DNA from 2 places in the Streptomyces sp. NPDC037054 genome. Region 2 is predicted to be linked to the other one. Evidence: predicted binding sites of a transcription regulator. Region 2 holds the regulator's gene; the other holds the start of a gene.
What was found. Region 2 encodes HspR, which represses chaperone genes until heat shock. Its sites were predicted from a motif close to TTGAGNNNNNNNNNCTCAA; they were not measured.
Positions count from the first base shown of each region.

Region 1: lon (endopeptidase La) is a predicted target of HspR. The motif match lies at 1,997-2,015, and genes of this name have one in related genera.

Region 1 covers NZ_JBVJSJ010000001.1:183,196-187,610, reverse strand. The annotation lists gene ACZ7D7_RS00865 (sensor histidine kinase) at 1-315, opposite strand, end outside; gene ACZ7D7_RS00860 (response regulator transcription factor) at 312-1,052, opposite strand; gene ACZ7D7_RS00855 (spermidine synthase family protein) at 1,176-1,853, opposite strand; gene lon (endopeptidase La) at 2,038-4,415, shown strand, end outside.
Region 2 covers NZ_JBVJSJ010000019.1:3,415-7,829, reverse strand. The annotation lists gene ACZ7D7_RS32410 (sugar ABC transporter substrate-binding protein) at 1-1,017, opposite strand, end outside; gene ACZ7D7_RS32405 (heat shock protein transcriptional repressor HspR) at 1,417-1,866, opposite strand; gene dnaJ (molecular chaperone DnaJ) at 1,872-3,041, opposite strand; gene grpE (nucleotide exchange factor GrpE) at 3,078-3,764, opposite strand; gene dnaK (molecular chaperone DnaK) at 3,761-4,415, opposite strand, start outside.

The sequences.
Region 1 (4,415 bases), on a different contig from region 2:
CTCGTCCCGGCGGTTCTCGCGCACCCGGCGCGTGTAGTCGCCGTGCGAGATGGACCGGGCCACCGCGTTCATCTCGTCCAGCGGCGAGGTCAGGGAGTGCGCCACGAACTGCGTGATCAGCAGCGTGGCGATCATCGAGAAGACCGTGATGAAGCGCAGCTCGGTCTCGGTGCGCACCGCGATCATCATCAGCCCGGTCGTGATCAGCACCGAGATGACCACGAGGGCACCCAGCTTGGTCTTGACCGAGAACGGGCGTACGCCGCCCCAGGGCTCCCCGGGGCTCCTCCGTGCGGCATCCCGCCCCGAACTCATGGCGTCGGCGTCTCCAGGGCGTAGCCCACGCCGTGCACCGTGCGGATCCGCTCGGCGCCGATCTTCCGGCGCAGCGCCTTGATGTGGCTGTCGACGGTGCGGGTGCCGGAGGCGTCCGCCCAGTCCCAGACCTCGGCCAGCAACTGCTCCCGGGAGAGCACCGCGCGCGGGGTGTTCGCCAGGCACACCAGCAGGTCGAACTCGGTGGGCGTCAGGTGGACGTCCTCGCTGCGCACCCTCACGCGGCGCTGCGCGTGGTCGATCTCCAGCTCGCCCAGGCGCAGGATGCCGCTGCGCGGCGTGGCGGCGGCCAGCGCGGCCCGCTCCACCCGGCGCAGCAGGACGTGCACGCGCGCGGCGAGCTCCCGCATCGAGAACGGCTTGGTCATGTAGTCGTCGGCGCCCACGCCGAGGCCCACCAGCATGTCGGTCTCGTCGTCGCGCGCGGTGAGCATGAGCACCGGCACGGGCCGGGCGGCCTGCACGCGCCGGCAGACCTCCAGACCGTCGAAGCCGGGCAGCATGACGTCGAGGATCAGCAGGTCGGGCTGCCAGGCCTCGGCCGTGTCGACGCCGGACGGGCCGTCGCCCGCCGTTTGCACCAGGAATCCCTCGGCGCGCAGGCGGGTCGCGATGGCGTCCACGATCGTCGCGTCGTCCTCGACCACCAGGACCCGGCGCTGCGCGCCCGGAGTAGCCGCCGCCGTGCCGTTGTGGGAGGTGTGTGTCTGCTCCATCGCCCGCCCCTGAAGTGTGCTTTCCGGAATCAGTGGGGTGACCCCTCGTCTGCGCATGACTGCGATTGACGCTTGAATGATCCGCGCCAGGGATGCAGCGTACGGGGAGTTACCGTGGCTTTGCTATCCAGGGCGGACACCGAGGTGCACGACGTCGGGAACTCCCCGGGCAACGGGGATCTCTTCGGTACGCACCCCCTGGAACCCGGCATTCCGCAAGGTTCCCTCGAATTCCGGAGAGGGCTGCGCCGACCACACGGCCAGTACCCCGCCCGGCCTCAACGCCCTTGCGCAGCTTGCCAGTCCGGCCGGGGAGTACAGCCCGCCGTTGTCCTCCGTGACGGTCCAGCCGGGGCCGTTGTCGATGTCCAGGCACAGTGCGTCGTACGTGGCGCACGTCTCATTGACGTGGGTGATCAGGTCCGCCTCGACGATCTCGGTGCGCGGGTCGGCGAGCGCCCGCGCCGAGATCGGGGCCAGCGGACCCGAGCGGTGCCAGCCGATGACGGCGGGCTCCCGCTCGACGACGGTGACGCGGCCCCACCGGGGGTTCTCCGCGGCGTGTGCGAGCGAGAAGCCGACGCCCAGGCCGCCGATCAGGACGTGCGGCGCGGGGCGGTCGTCGAGCGCGTCGAGGGCGGCGTCCACCAGTCGCCGCTCCGAACGCCCGTCGGAGGTGTCCATCAGGAAACAGCCGTTCGCGATGATCTGCAGCAGCCCGCCGTGCCTGCGCAGCACGACCTCGCCGTGCGGGCCCTCACAACGGTCCAGTACTTCGGGAATGTCGTACGAGGTGGCCATCCCGCCATCCTGCCAGTGCGGTATGGCGCGCCGCCTCCGTGTTGTTCGGACGGGTGCGGGTTGTCCGGACGGGTGCGGGACGTGACGTGATCGCCCACAGCGAACACCTCCCTGTGGCCGGAACAATCGGCAGTCCTCCAACATTGAGTCGGCATAGCTCAACTTGACTGCCGAAGGGGAGATCATGGCTGCTGAGTCCCAGGCGTTCACACCGCTCACCCTGCCCGTGCTGCCGCTCGACGACGAGGTCGTCCTGCCCGGGATGGTGGTCCCGCTGGACCTGAGCGACTCCGAGGTGCGCGCCGCGGTGGAGGCCGCGCAGGCCGCCGCCACGTCCGAACCCGGAAAGCCCAGGGTGCTGCTGGTGCCACGCGTCGACGGGACGTACGCCGGCATCGGCGTCCTCGGCACCGTCGAGCAGGTCGGCCGGCTGGCCGACGGCGACCCGGGCGCGCTGATCCGCGGCCGGGGCCGGGTGCGGATCGGCGCCGGGACCACCGGACCGGGAGCGGCGCTCTGGGTGGAGGGCACCTCGCTCGACGAGTCCGTGCCGGACCCGCTGCCGGGGCACGTCACCGAACTGGTCAAGGAGTACAAGGCCCTCGCCACCGCCTGGCTGCGCAAGCGCGGCGCCTGGCAGGTCGTCGACCGCGTCCAGGCCATCGACGACGTGTCCGCCCTCGCCGACAACTCCGGCTACTCGCCGTTCCTGACGACCGAGCAGAAGGTGGAGCTGCTGGAGACCACCGACCCGGTCGCCCGCCTCAAGCTCGCCACCCAGCAACTGCGCGACCACCTCGCCGAGCAGGACGTCGCCGAGTCCATCGCCAAGGACGTCCAGGAGGGCGTCGACAAGCAGCAGCGCGAATTCCTGCTGCGCCGCCAGCTGGAGGCCGTCCGCAAGGAGCTGCGCGAGCTGAACGGCGAGGAGGAGGGCGCCGAGTCCGACGACTACCGCGCCCGCGTCGAGGCCGCCGACCTGCCCGAGAAGGTCCGCGAGGCCGCTCTGAAGGAGGTCGACAAGCTGGAGCGCGCCTCCGACCAGTCGCCCGAGAGCTCCTGGATCCGCACCTGGCTCGACACGGTCCTGGAGATGCCGTGGAGCGAGCGGACCGAGGACCAGTACGACATCCAGGGCGCCAAGTCCGTCCTCGACGCCGAGCACGCGGGCCTGGAGGACGTCAAGGAGCGCATCACCGAGTACCTCGCCGTCCGCAAGCGCCGCGCCGAGCGCGGTCTCGGCGTCGTCGGCGGGCGGCGCGGAGGCGCCGTGCTCGCCCTCGTCGGACCGCCCGGCGTCGGCAAGACCAGCCTCGGCGAGTCCGTCGCCCACGCCATGGGCCGCAGGTTCGTCCGGGTCGCCCTCGGCGGCGTCCGCGACGAGGCCGAGATCCGCGGCCACCGCCGTACGTACGTCGGCGCGCTGCCCGGCCGGATCGTGCGCGCGATCAAGGAGGCCGGGTCGATGAACCCGGTCGTGCTGCTCGACGAGATCGACAAGGTGGGCTCCGACTTCCGGGGCGACCCGGCCGCCGCCCTGCTGGAGGTCCTGGACCCGGCCCAGAACCACACCTTCCGGGACCATTACCTGGAGGTCGAGCTCGACCTGTCCGACGTGGTCTTCCTGGCCACCGCCAACGTCCTGGAGGCGATTCCGGAAGCGCTCGCCGACCGCATGGAGATCGTCCGCCTGGACGGCTACACCGAGGACGAGAAGATCGTCATCGCCCGCGACCACCTGCTGCCCCGCCAGCTGGAGCGGGCCGGTCTCGGCGCGGACGAGGTCACCATCGACGAGAGCGCGCTGCGCAGGCTGGCCGGCGAGTACACCCGCGAGGCCGGTGTCCGGAACCTGGAGCGGTCGGTCGCGCGGCTGCTGCGCAAGGTCGCCGCCCAGCACGAACTGGGCGAGCGGGAGCTGCCGTTCACCGTCGGCGCGGACGACCTGCGCGCCCTGATCGGCCGGCCGCACCACGTGCCCGAGTCCGCGCAGGACCCGGCCGAGCGGCGCACCTCCGTGCCGGGCGTGGCGACCGGCCTCGCCGTCACCGGCGCGGGCGGCGACGTCCTCTACGTCGAGGCGTCGCTGGCCGACCCGGAGACCGGCGCGTCCGGACTGACCCTGACCGGTCAGCTGGGCGACGTGATGAAGGAGTCGGCGCAGATCGCGCTGAGTTTCCTGCGCTCGCACGGCGCCGAACTGGAACTGCCGGTCGCCGACCTGAAGGACCGGGGCGTGCACATCCACTTCCCGGCGGGCGCGGTGCCCAAGGACGGTCCGAGCGCCGGCATCACCATGACGACCGCGCTGGCCTCGCTGCTCTCCGGCCGCCTGGTCCGTACGGACGTCGCGATGACCGGCGAGGTCTCCCTGACCGGCCGGGTGCTGCCGATCGGCGGGGTCAAGCAGAAGCTGCTCGCGGCGCACCGGGCGGGCATCACGACCGTGATCGTCCCCAAGCGCAACGAGCCCGACCTGGACGACGTCCCGGCCGAGGTCCTGGACAAGCTCGACGTGCACGCCGTGACGGACGTCCGCCAGGTCCTGGAACTGGCCCTGTC
Region 2 (4,415 bases):
CTCGATGTTGTCCTGCGTCAGGGCGACCACCGGCACGAGCTGGGCCGGAATGTTCTTGTGCGTGGGGCTGTCGACGCTCTGCCGGGTCAGCGCGTCGAACTGGATGTCCTTGCCCTGGACCTTCGCCACGGCCATCTCGGCCGCGTTCTCGGCCTCCTGGGGGTAGGACTTGTAGACACTCATGTACTGCTCGCCGGTCACGATCCGCTGCACGGCGGCCAGTTCCGCGTCCTGTCCGGTCACCGGAGGCAGTTCGGTCACGCCGGCGGCCTCCAGCGCGTCGATGACGCCGCCCGCCATGCCGTCGTTGGCGGCGTAGACGGCCGCGATCCTGTTCGCGCCGATCGCGTTGATCGCCGCCGTCATGTTCGCGCGGGCGTTCTCCGGCTTCCAGTCCTTCGTGTCGTAGGACTTGGCGATCCGCACCTTGCCGTTCAGCTCGGACAGCGCGCCCGCCTTGAACTGCTTGGCGTTCGGGTCCGTGGGCGAGCCGTTCATCATGACGATCTGCGTCGAGGCGCCGGTGTCGCCGCCCAGGGCCTCCAGCAGCGAACGGCCCTGCACCTCGCCGACGAGCTCGTTGTCGAAGGAGATGTACGCGTCGATCGGGCCCTCGGCCAGCCGGTCGTAGGCGATGACCGGGATGCCCGCGTCCTTGGCCTTCTTCACGCCGTCCGCGATGGCGTGCGCGTCGACCGCGTCCAGCAGGATCACGTCGACCTTGTCCTCGACCATCTCCGCCAGCTGGGCCGCCTGCCGGCCCGCGTCCGCCTCGGCGTTGGAGTACACGACACGGCCCTGGTCCCGCGTCAGCGCGGCGACCTTCTTCTTGATGATGGGGTAGTCGAACTGCTCGTACCGCGTGTTGGCCTTCTCCGGCAGCAGCAGCCCGACGGTGATGCCGTTGCCCTTCGCCGGGCTGGCGTCGTCGCTGCTCCCCGACGCGCCCAGCCCACCACAGGCGGCCAGCGAGAAGGTCATCGTGGACACGGCCACGGATATGGCGATACGACGCATACAGGTGCTCACTTCTGGTGTCTTCCGGACGCGGGCGCAGCTTTGCGACCCGAGTGACTGAAAAGCCAACGCGCCACGGCCCCCCAGCGTCAAGCACATGCACTTAACGAGATGGCAACACCACGCTCCGCAGTGCTTGTAAAGACGCAATGGAACAACCTGCAGCCCTTTTCCACCGCCTCTTCATCGAACGACACCCCCGGGAGCGCGGTCGTTTACCGCACAACCAACCCATTCACCGCGAGTCGTGATCTTGAACGGCCCGCCACCGTCCATCGCCGCCCGCCGGGCATCGCCCGTGTGACCGAACAATCTCGGCCATCCGCCGATCGGCACGAAAAGGACCCCGGAGGACAAGCCTCCGGGGTCCTTCGAAACGTTCTGAGCCTCCTGGCGGCCTCAGTCCGACTGCTGCCGCTTCGGCCGCCACACGACCAGCGCGCTGGTCTGCTGGACCTCCTGATACGGCACCAGGTCCCGCCGGTACGACGCGTGCACCGCGGCCTCGCGCTGCCGCATGGCCGCCGCCGCCCCGTCCAGCGCCGCCTCCAGCTCCGCCACGCGGGACTGGAGCGCGGCGACCTGGTTCTCCAGTTCGATGATGCGCTTGATGCCCGCCAGGTTGATGCCCTCGTCCTGCGACAGCTGCTGCACCTGACGGAGCAGCTCGATGTCACGGGCCGAGTAGCGGCGGCCCCGGCCGGCGGTGCGGTCCGGGGACACCAGTCCCAGGCGGTCGTACTGACGCAGTGTCTGCGGGTGCAGGCCGGAGAGCTGGGCCGCCACCGAGATGACGTAGACCGGGGTGTCCTCGGTCAGCTCATACGGGTTGCGTCGACGGCCGTCCATCTCCATCAAGCTCCCTTCGCGGCCTGGAACAGCTCCGCCCGCGGATCCTCACCCGCGGTCGCCTCGCGATACGCCTCGAGCGCGTCACGAGCCTTCCCCGACACGTCCTTCGGAACACTCACCTCCACGGTGACCAACAGGTCCCCGCGGGTGCCGTCCTTGCGGACCGCGCCCTTGCCCCGGGCGCGCATCGTGCGCCCGTTCGGCGTGCCGGGCGGCAGCTTCAGCGTCACCGCCGGACCGCCCAGGGTCGGCACCCGGACCTCGCCGCCGAGGGCCGCCTCGGCGAACGTGACCGGCACGGTCACGGTGAGGTTGTCGCCCTTGCGGCCGAACACCGGGTGGGAGTCGACGTGCACCACCACGTACAGGTCGCCCGCGGGGCCGCCGCGCTCACCCGGAGCGCCCTTGCCCCGCAGCCGGATGCGCTGCCCGTCCGCGACCCCGGCCGGGATGCGGACCTGCATCGTGCGCGACGACTTGGCGCGGCCGCTGCCCTTGCAGACCTCGCAGGCGTCCTCGGCGATCAGGCCGCGGCCCTTGCAGTCCGGGCAGGGGTCCGTGAGCGAGAAGCCGCCGCCGGAGCCCCGCGCGACCTGGCCGGTGCCGACGCAGGTCGGGCACACCCGCGGCGTGCCGTTCTTGTCGCCGGTGCCCGAACAGGCCTTGCAGGGCGACTGCGAGGACATCCTGAGCGGGACCGTCGCGCCCTCGATCGCCTCCGTGAAGCTGAGGGTGACCTCCGACTCGACGTCCTGGCCGCGCCTCGGCTGCACCCGGCTCGTGCCGGAGCTGCCGCGGTTGAACAGGCCCCCGAAGACGTCACCGATGCCGCCGCCGAAGCCACCCGGCTGGGCGCCCTGGCCGCCGAACAGGTCACCGAGGTCGAAGTTGAACGAGCCGCCGCCCGCGCCCGGCCCCGGGCGGAAGCCGCCGTTGCCGAACAGGGCGCGGGCCTCGTCGTACTCCTTGCGCTTCTTGGGGTCGCCGAGGATGTCGTTCGCCTCGGAGATCTCCTTGAACCGCTCCTCCGCCTTCGCGTTCCCCTTGTTGGCGTCCGGGTGGTACTCGCGGGCGAGCTTCCGGTACGCCTTCTTGATCTCGGCCTCGGTGGCGTCCTTGGGGACGCCGAGGACCTTGTAGTAGTCCTTCTCGATGAAGTCCTTGGTGCTCATCCCCGACGTCCCTCCTTTCCTGCCTCGTGTGTCACGTCAGCCCTCGTCCGGGCCACCGCTCTCCTTGTCGTCCGACTGCTCGGCCGCCTCGGCCTTGTCGGCCGGTGCGCTCTCCTCGGCCGGCTTGACCGTCTGCGCGCCGGGCTGCGGCTCGGCCACGGCCACCCGCGCGGGGCGGATGGTGCGCTCGCCGATGCGGTACCCGGGCTGCAGGATCGCCACGCAGGTCGTCTCGGTGACGTCCGGCGCGTAGGAGTGCATCAGGGCCTCGTGGATCGTCGGGTCGAAGGGCTCGCCCTCCTTGCCGAACTGCTGCAGGCCCATCTTCGCCACGACGGTCTCCAGCGACTCGCCGACGGACTTGAAGCCGCCGACCAGCTCGCCGTGCTCCCGCGCGCGGCCGATGTCGTCGAGCACGGGAAGGAGCTCGGTCAGGAGGTTCGCCACGGCGATCTCCCGCACCGCGATCCGGTCCCGCTCGACCCGGCGGCGGTAGTTCTGGAACTCGGCCTGCAGCCGCTGGAGGTCGGCGGTGCGCTCACCGAGCGCGGAACGCGCCTGGTCGAGCTGGGCCACCAGACCCGCCGTCTGTCCCGTGTCCCCGGCCGGGGCCGCCCCCTCCTCCGGGGAGGAGGAGGCGGCCTTCGGCTCGGCGTCTTCGGAGGTGGCGCCGGAGGGGACGTCGGGCTGCTGCTCGTCGAAGCCCGGGGTCTCCTCCGTCACGCGGCACCGTCCTTCCGCTCGTCGTCGACGATCTCGGCGTCCACGACGTCGTCGTCCGCGGCCTTGGCCTGGCCGTCACCGGCGTCGCCCGCGGCCTGCGCGCCCTGGGCGTCGGCGTACATCGCCTGGCCCAGCTTCTGCGAGACGGCGGCGACCTTCTCCGTCGCGGTGCGGATCTCGGCGGTGTCCTCGCCCTTGAGCTTCTCCTTCAGCTCGGAGAGGGCCTCCTCGACCTCGGTCTTGACGTCGCCCGGGACCTTGTCCTCGTTGTCCTTGAGGAACTTCTCCGTCTGGTAGACGAGCTGCTCGCCCTGGTTGCGGGTCTCGGCGGCCTCGCGGCGCTTGTGGTCCTCCTCCGCGTAGCGCTCGGCCTCCTCGCGCATGCGGTCGACCTCGTCCTTCGGCAGCGAGGAGCCGCCGGTGACGGTCATCTTCTGCTCCTTGCCGGTGCCGAGGTCCTTCGCCGTGACGTGCATGATGCCGTTGGCGTCGATGTCGAAGGACACCTCGATCTGCGGGACGCCGCGCGGCGCCGGGGGCAGACCGGTCAGCTCGAACATGCCGAGCTTCTTGTTGTACGCCGCGATCTCGCGCTCGCCCTGGTAGACCTGGATCTGCACCGACGGCTGGTTGTCCTCGGCCGTCGTGAAG